2 regions of the Halanaerobium sehlinense genome follow, and region 1 is predicted to be linked to the other one. Evidence: riboswitches for the same ligand, from Rfam matches in the RefSeq annotation. Region 1 holds a riboswitch; the other holds the start of a gene.

Region 1 (3,429 bases):
AAATACTGAAATAACTCCCTGACCTCCAGACATCATTAAGGGTAATGTCTGATCATCGTTTCCGGAAAGAATAGTTTTTTCATCACCAGCAATTTCTATTACATTTAAAATCTGACTCATGTCTCCACTTGCTTCTTTGATAGCAACAATGTTGTTTTCCATTTCAGCCATTTTCTTAAAAGTTTCCGGCTCGATATTAACTCCGGTTCTGGACGGAACATTATAAGCAATGATCGGCAGCTCAGTTTCTCTTGCAATATGGGTAAAGTGGTCAACCAAACCTGCCTGACTAGTTTTATTATAATATGGAGTTACAATTAAAGCTCCATCAGCACCATTTTCTTCAGCCAGTTTATTCATCTCAATAACTTTCACAGTATCATTGGTTCCTGTTCCAACAATTACTGGAACTTCACCATCAGCTTTGGCAACTGCCATTTTTGTTAATTTTTCTCTTTCTCCTAAATGAACTGTAGGAGATTCACCTGTAGTCCCCAGTACAACAAGTGCATCAACCTCGTTTTCTAATTGATAATCTAAAAGCTTTTCAAATAAATCATAATCAACCTCTCCATTATCCTTAAATGGAGTGATCAATGCTGTACCTACACCTTTAAACATATTAATAGCCCCCTATAATAGTAGTTGTATAATCTTCAAAACTCTCATCTCTTCTAATCTGTTTTACTTCCCCATCAACAGTATATAAAAATTCTCCATTTCTCAGCATTCCATTATAATTAAAGCCCATCGCGTGACCATGAGCACCTGTATCGTGAATAACTAATAAATCTCCCAATTTACTTTTAGGTAGTTTGCGGTCAATAGCAAATTTATCGTTGTTTTCACAGAGTGAGCCAATTACATCATAAATTTCGAATTCGCTTTCTCCCCGCGCCTCTGCATCAATATTTGTTAAGTGGTGGTAACTTCTATACATTGCAGGTCTCATTAGATCTGACATTGAAGCATCTACCCCCAGATATTTTTTATATGTTTCTTTTTCCTTAATAACTTTTGTGACCAAATAGCCAGACTCACCGGTAATATAACGTCCGGATTCCATAAAAATCTTGGGCTCAAGTCCGTTTTCTTTAAGAATCTTATCATATGATGATTTAACTTCTCGGGCAATTGCCTGAACATCGACAATTTGCTCTTTTTCATAGGGAATTCCAATGCCTCCCCCAATATTAATAAAATCAATTTCTACACCATAGTCTGAAATTATTTTTCTGGCAAATTCAAAGAGCATTTCAGTATATTCTCCAAAAATTTGAGGATCATTTTCGTTAGAGACAACCATAGTGTGCAGACCGATTGAGCTAATCTTATTTTCTTTTAAAAAAGCTACTGCATCTCTGATCTGTTCAGCTGTTGAGCCAAATTTTGATTCCTTTGAATCACCCATGATTTCATTTTCAATTGAACCAGGATTTAATCTAAAGCAGATATTTTCCGGAATAATTCCATTTTCAAAAAGCTCATAAATATCAGGAGCATAATCAATATTAATGATGGCTCCTCTATCAACTGCATATTGATAGGCTTCTAATGTTGTTAGGTTAGAAGTAAACATAATATCCTCACCACTAAAACCAACTTCCTCAGCCAGTTTAATTTCAGTCACAGTTGCTGCATCAACTCCACAGCTATTTTCCTTCATAATCTTTAAAATATGAGGATTTGGATTAGCTTTAATAGCAAAATATTCTTTAAAATCAATCCAATCAAAGGAAGAAATTAAAGTATTTAAGCGATCTACAATAACCTGTTCATCATAGATATGAAAAGGGGTTCCAAATTCTTCAACTGTCTCTCTAATTTTATTCTCGGCAATAGTTATTTTTTTCATAAATCTACTCCATTTTTATATTTTTTTACTACATTTATTCTATCATAATTTAGTGATAAAAGAAAAATATATAGGTATATAACAAAAACTCAGCGAAATCGCTGAGTTAAATACTTAATCAGAGAAATCACCTCTTCCATCATTCGAGATAGCTCAACATCAACAGCCTGGATAAAGCTGTTAATGACAGTTCTGCACATATTTTATACAGACCCAGCAGACAGTCATTAAACCCTGACTGAATACTTCGGCGAATTAGCCTTTTTTTAACAAAAGCGGTTTAAGCCTAATTGAAAAATACTGATCTAAATTCGCGCCTCTACCCCATCTGATTGATGAGGCATTTTCCTATTAAAATTTATTCTATTTGAACTTTGTTTAAGTATATATAATAGTAGAAAGCTTGTCAAGAATTAAGCGGCTTTTTTAAGCTAAATTATCAAAATAGGTGTCTGGATTAAATGGCATTATATGCAATTATCCTTGTATACAATGGAAAAAATAGCTTTTATAATTGATTTTAAAAGAAATATATATTAATATTAATTTGTATAGTTCAATCGAAAATATTTATTGAGGAGTGAGAAGTTTGAATAGTTATACTGAAAAGGTTATGGAACAGGTAGTTGAAAGAAATCCTGGTGAAGCAGAATTTCATCAGGCTGTAGAAGAAGTTTTAGAATCTTTAGATCCGGTATTTGAAAAACATCCAGAGTTTGAGGAAAATGGTATTTTAGAAAGAATTGTTGAACCAGAAAGACAGATTATTTTTCGCGTTCCCTGGGTAGATGATCAGGGTAAAACACATGTTAATCGTGGTTTCAGAATAGAATATAACTCAGCTTTAGGTCCCTATAAAGGTGGATTAAGATTCCATCCTTCAGTTTATGCAGGGATTGTTAAATTTTTAGGTTTTGAACAAATCTTTAAAAATGCACTAACCGGACGTCCTATTGGTGGAGGTAAAGGTGGTAGTGATTTTGATCCTAAGGGTAAATCTGATCAGGAAGTTATGCGCTTCTGCCAGAGTTTCATGACAGAATTGTCACGTCATATTGGTGATAAAACTGATGTACCTGCAGGAGATATCGGTGTTGGTGGTAGAGAAATTGGTTATCTTTTTGGTCAGTACAAGAGAATCAAAAATAGATATGAAGCTGGTGTTTTAACAGGTAAAGGTCTTGACTGGGGTGGAAGTCTGGTTCGGACTGAGGCAACAGGCTATGGTCTGGTTTACATACTAGAAGAAATGCTGAAAGATCATAAGGTATCTTTAAATGATAAAAAGGTTGTTATCTCAGGTTCTGGTAATGTAGCAATTTATGCTAATGAAAAAGTTACCCAGTTGGGAGCAAAAGTTGTTGCAATGAGTGATTCTTCCGGTTATTTATATGATGAAAACGGAATTGATTTAGAGTTAGTAAAAGAAATCAAGGAAGAAAGACGGGGTAGAATTAAAGAATATTTAGACGAATATCCTGAAGCAGAATACTGTGATAACTGTACAGATATCTGGTCTATTGAATGTGACATTGCTCTTCCCTGTGCAACCCAGAATGAAATGGATGCAGAAG
Region 2 (3,429 bases), 390 kb from region 1:
CTCTACTTACTAAACTAGTTCATCTGCTTTTTTACCAATCACACTTACTATAACATATAAAGCGATTAAACCTATTGGTAATGAATAAAGGGCTGAAATCCCAAAACCCGCTGGTAAGAAACCAAATAGGGCAGCAACTAAACCAACTGTTAAGGCATATGGCATCTGGGTAGTAACATGGTCCATATGATCTACAGCAGAAGCAGTAGAAGACATGATAGTTGTGTCTGAAATAGGTGAGCAGTGGTCACCCATAACACTTGCAGTTAAAACTGCTGCAATTGTAGGCAGCATTGGAATTCCAATTGAGTTAGCTAAAGGAATTGCCAGCGGCATTACTATTGCAACTGTACCCCAGGAACTTCCAATTGTAAAGGCAATAAAAGCAGAGAAAACAAAAATCATTACAGGTACAATTTCAGGTATTATATTACCTTCTAAAATAGAAACTAAAAAATTTGCAGTACCTAAGTCATCAGTAATACTTCCAATTGACCAGGCTAAAACAAGAATTAAACAGGCAATAAACATTGATTTTGCACCATCAATCCAACCATCAACAGTTTCACTAATTGTCAAAATACCTTTTGCAAAAGCAAGAATTCCAGCAATAAAACTACCACTAATTGCTGCCCATAAAAGAACAATACTGGCATCTGCATTTCCAAAAGCATCTCTGATTGAAGTTCCAGCTTCTAAACCGCCTCCATTATACCAGAGACCGATTAGGGTAACTAAAATAACACCAATAATAGGTAAAAATGAATTTGTAAAAGTAAAACTTTCACCTTCAGGCTGTTCGATTTCTTCCATTTCCTGTGAAACCATTGGTGTTGATCCAGGTCTTAAAGTTTCTCCTGTAGAGCGGGCTCTTTTTTCAGCTTTTAACATTGGGCCAAAGTCTTTGGCTGTAAAAATAATAATTAAAGCAAAACCAAGGGCAAAAATACTATAAAAGCGATAAGGTATTGTCTGCACAAAAGTTCCATAAGCACTCATTTCTAATCCTAAAGAGTCAAAGCCATCTCTAATAACACCAACTTCAAAAGCAATCCAGGTTGAAATTGGAACAATACTAGAAACTGCAGCAGCAGTTAAATCGACTATAAAAGCTAATTTTTCTCTTGAAATTTTCATTTTATCTGTAATTGGACGCATTGTATTTCCTACAATCAAGGTGTTTGCATAGTCATCAAAGAAGATAAGTACACCCATTACCCAGGCGGCAAACTGTGTTTTAACAACTGAATTTGCTCTTTCAGCAACGTATTCACCAATTGCAATAATTCCACCTGATTTGTTTATGATTCCAATCATTCCACCCATAGCTAATAAAAATAATATGATTCCAGCATTCCAGGAATCTGCAAGAGATGCTAAAATATAATTATCCAAAGTATGCATAAAAGCAAAAAGTGGATTATATGCATTTGTAATTAATGCACCTGCAAAAACTCCTAAAAATAATGATAATACAACCTGCTTACTCCACCAGGCTAAAATAATTGCCAGCAGTGGCGGCAGTAAAGAAATAATTCCATAACTTTCCATAATAGATCCTCCTTGTTTTTTGTTTTAATTAGCAATTAATTTTAAAGGCATAAAAAATACCCAGCGATATGCCGGGTTAATAGCAAAAATCGCCTCATTTTCTTGATTGTTACTTGAGATAGCACAACATAATAAATAAATTATTATGACAGTTCTGTATATCTTATACACAGACCCAGTAGATTTTTAGAACCATAAAAACCCACTTCGGCAGAAAAACCTTTCACTTTTAATTTATGATCCTGGTTCAGGATAAATATAAAAGTTAATAATTTTTTCCGCACCTCTACCTCATCAAAAAATGAGGTATTTTATGATTAGTTAAACTGCTAATCAAATCTCAGATATTCAATTTATAACGATTATAACTTAGCAAATAATCGATGTCAAGGAATCTACAAAAAAATTTTGCATTTAGAAGTATTTATCATATATAATAGTAGTGCTGGTTTTTGCAAATTTAACATTAAAAAATTATCTAAAGAGGAAGATAGATATGAAAAAGAAATATATAAATAAGTTTTATTCACGCTTAATTGGAATAATTTTAATATTATTTGTAATAAGTAATTTTGTTCCTGTTCCTTACCAGGTTATGGAACCCGGAATAGCAGCAGAATTATCACCAATGATAAAAGTTAAAGATGGTTATGATAATCAGGGAGAGTTTTTATTAACGGCAGTTAGCAGCAGAAGGGCAATGGCCTGGGATTATTTTTATCTAAGCCTTTTTTCACCTGATGATAAAGAGTTAACTTCAATTGCTGATCAGCTGCCTGAAGATATGGAAATGAGTGAATATATCAATTTAATGGCTGAACTTATGGAAGAGAGTAAGCTTCAGGCTCAAGCAGTTGCTTTTAGGCAGGCTGGCTATGAGGTTCAGGTATCCGGAGAAGGGGCAGAAGTAGTAGAAGTTATGAAAGAGGGCTCAGCATATAATAACCTCAAAAAAGACGATTTAATAACTGCTGTTGATGGTAAAAAGGTGGAAATGGCTGCAGATGCTGTTAATATAATAAAAAATAGAAATATTGGTGATACAGTTGAAATTAAAGTTATCAGAGATGAGAAAGAGTTGGTCTTCAATTTAGAAACTGTAGAATTGGAAGGTAATGAAGGCAACCCTTCAATTGGAGTTTTAATTAGTTCCAGAGGTTTAGAATATGATATACCAGGTGAAGTTAGCTTTGAGACAGATAATATAATCGGTCCTTCAGCTGGTAGTGTTTTTACAATGGAAATTTATAACCAGCTGATTCCAGAAGATATTACAGGCGGCCGCAAAATAGCCGGAACCGGAACAATAAGTTTAGATGGTGAAATAGGTAGAATTGATGGGGTTAAATATAAAATTATGGCAGCCAAAGAAGTTGGTGTCGATTTATTTATTGTGCCGGAAGATAACTATGATACTGCTGTTGAATATGCTGATGGTTTAGAATTATTAAAGGTGAAAACAATTTCTGATATTATTAATTATTTAGAAGAGGATCTTAAACTATAACCTTATCATATTTTGATTAACCGCTGGTAAAAATCTCTGCGTGCCTGACTGTGTTCCTGATTTTCATATAAAAGTGCATAAAGATCACCTGCTACTAGATCATAGCTTAATGAAAGCTCGAGAGGATCTGAAGCTCCCAGGTTGATTCTATTTATTTTTTCGGCAGGATTGATGATAACTTCAGTCCTTGCTTCAGCCTGCAGTTTAGAAAGCAGATATTCTTTACCTTTTTTTACACCCAGAACTCGTAGGTAATGTGGAGCATTATTCTCTGCTGCTGTAATTTTTGAAGCATCTAATGAAAAGTAAATTTGTAGAATTTTTCTTTTGATTTTGCTTTCTGTTAGATTTTTAGATTTTAAAGCTTCTAG

The links. A riboswitch is a leader RNA that binds a small molecule or an ion and turns the genes downstream of it on or off. The one in region 1 is predicted to bind lysine.
Region 2: linked by a shared signal. The riboswitch ahead of ACZ446_RS08920 (Na+/H+ antiporter NhaC family protein) and the one ahead of ACZ446_RS06815 (diaminopimelate decarboxylase family protein) in region 1 are both predicted to bind lysine.

The regions. Positions count from the first base shown of each region.
Region 1 is NZ_AP042442.1:1,424,641-1,428,069, reverse strand. Features, by position in the region: gene dapA (4-hydroxy-tetrahydrodipicolinate synthase) at 1-621, opposite strand, end outside; gene ACZ446_RS06815 (diaminopimelate decarboxylase family protein) at 623-1,855, opposite strand; lysine riboswitch at 1,997-2,185, opposite strand; gene gdhA (NADP-specific glutamate dehydrogenase) at 2,469-3,429, shown strand, end outside.
Region 2 is NZ_AP042442.1:1,813,979-1,817,407, reverse strand. Features, by position in the region: gene ACZ446_RS08920 (Na+/H+ antiporter NhaC family protein) at 10-1,551, opposite strand; lysine riboswitch at 1,663-1,848, opposite strand; gene ACZ446_RS08915 (YlbL family protein) at 2,048-3,058, shown strand; gene ACZ446_RS08910 (tRNA(Met) cytidine acetate ligase) at 3,064-3,429, opposite strand, start outside.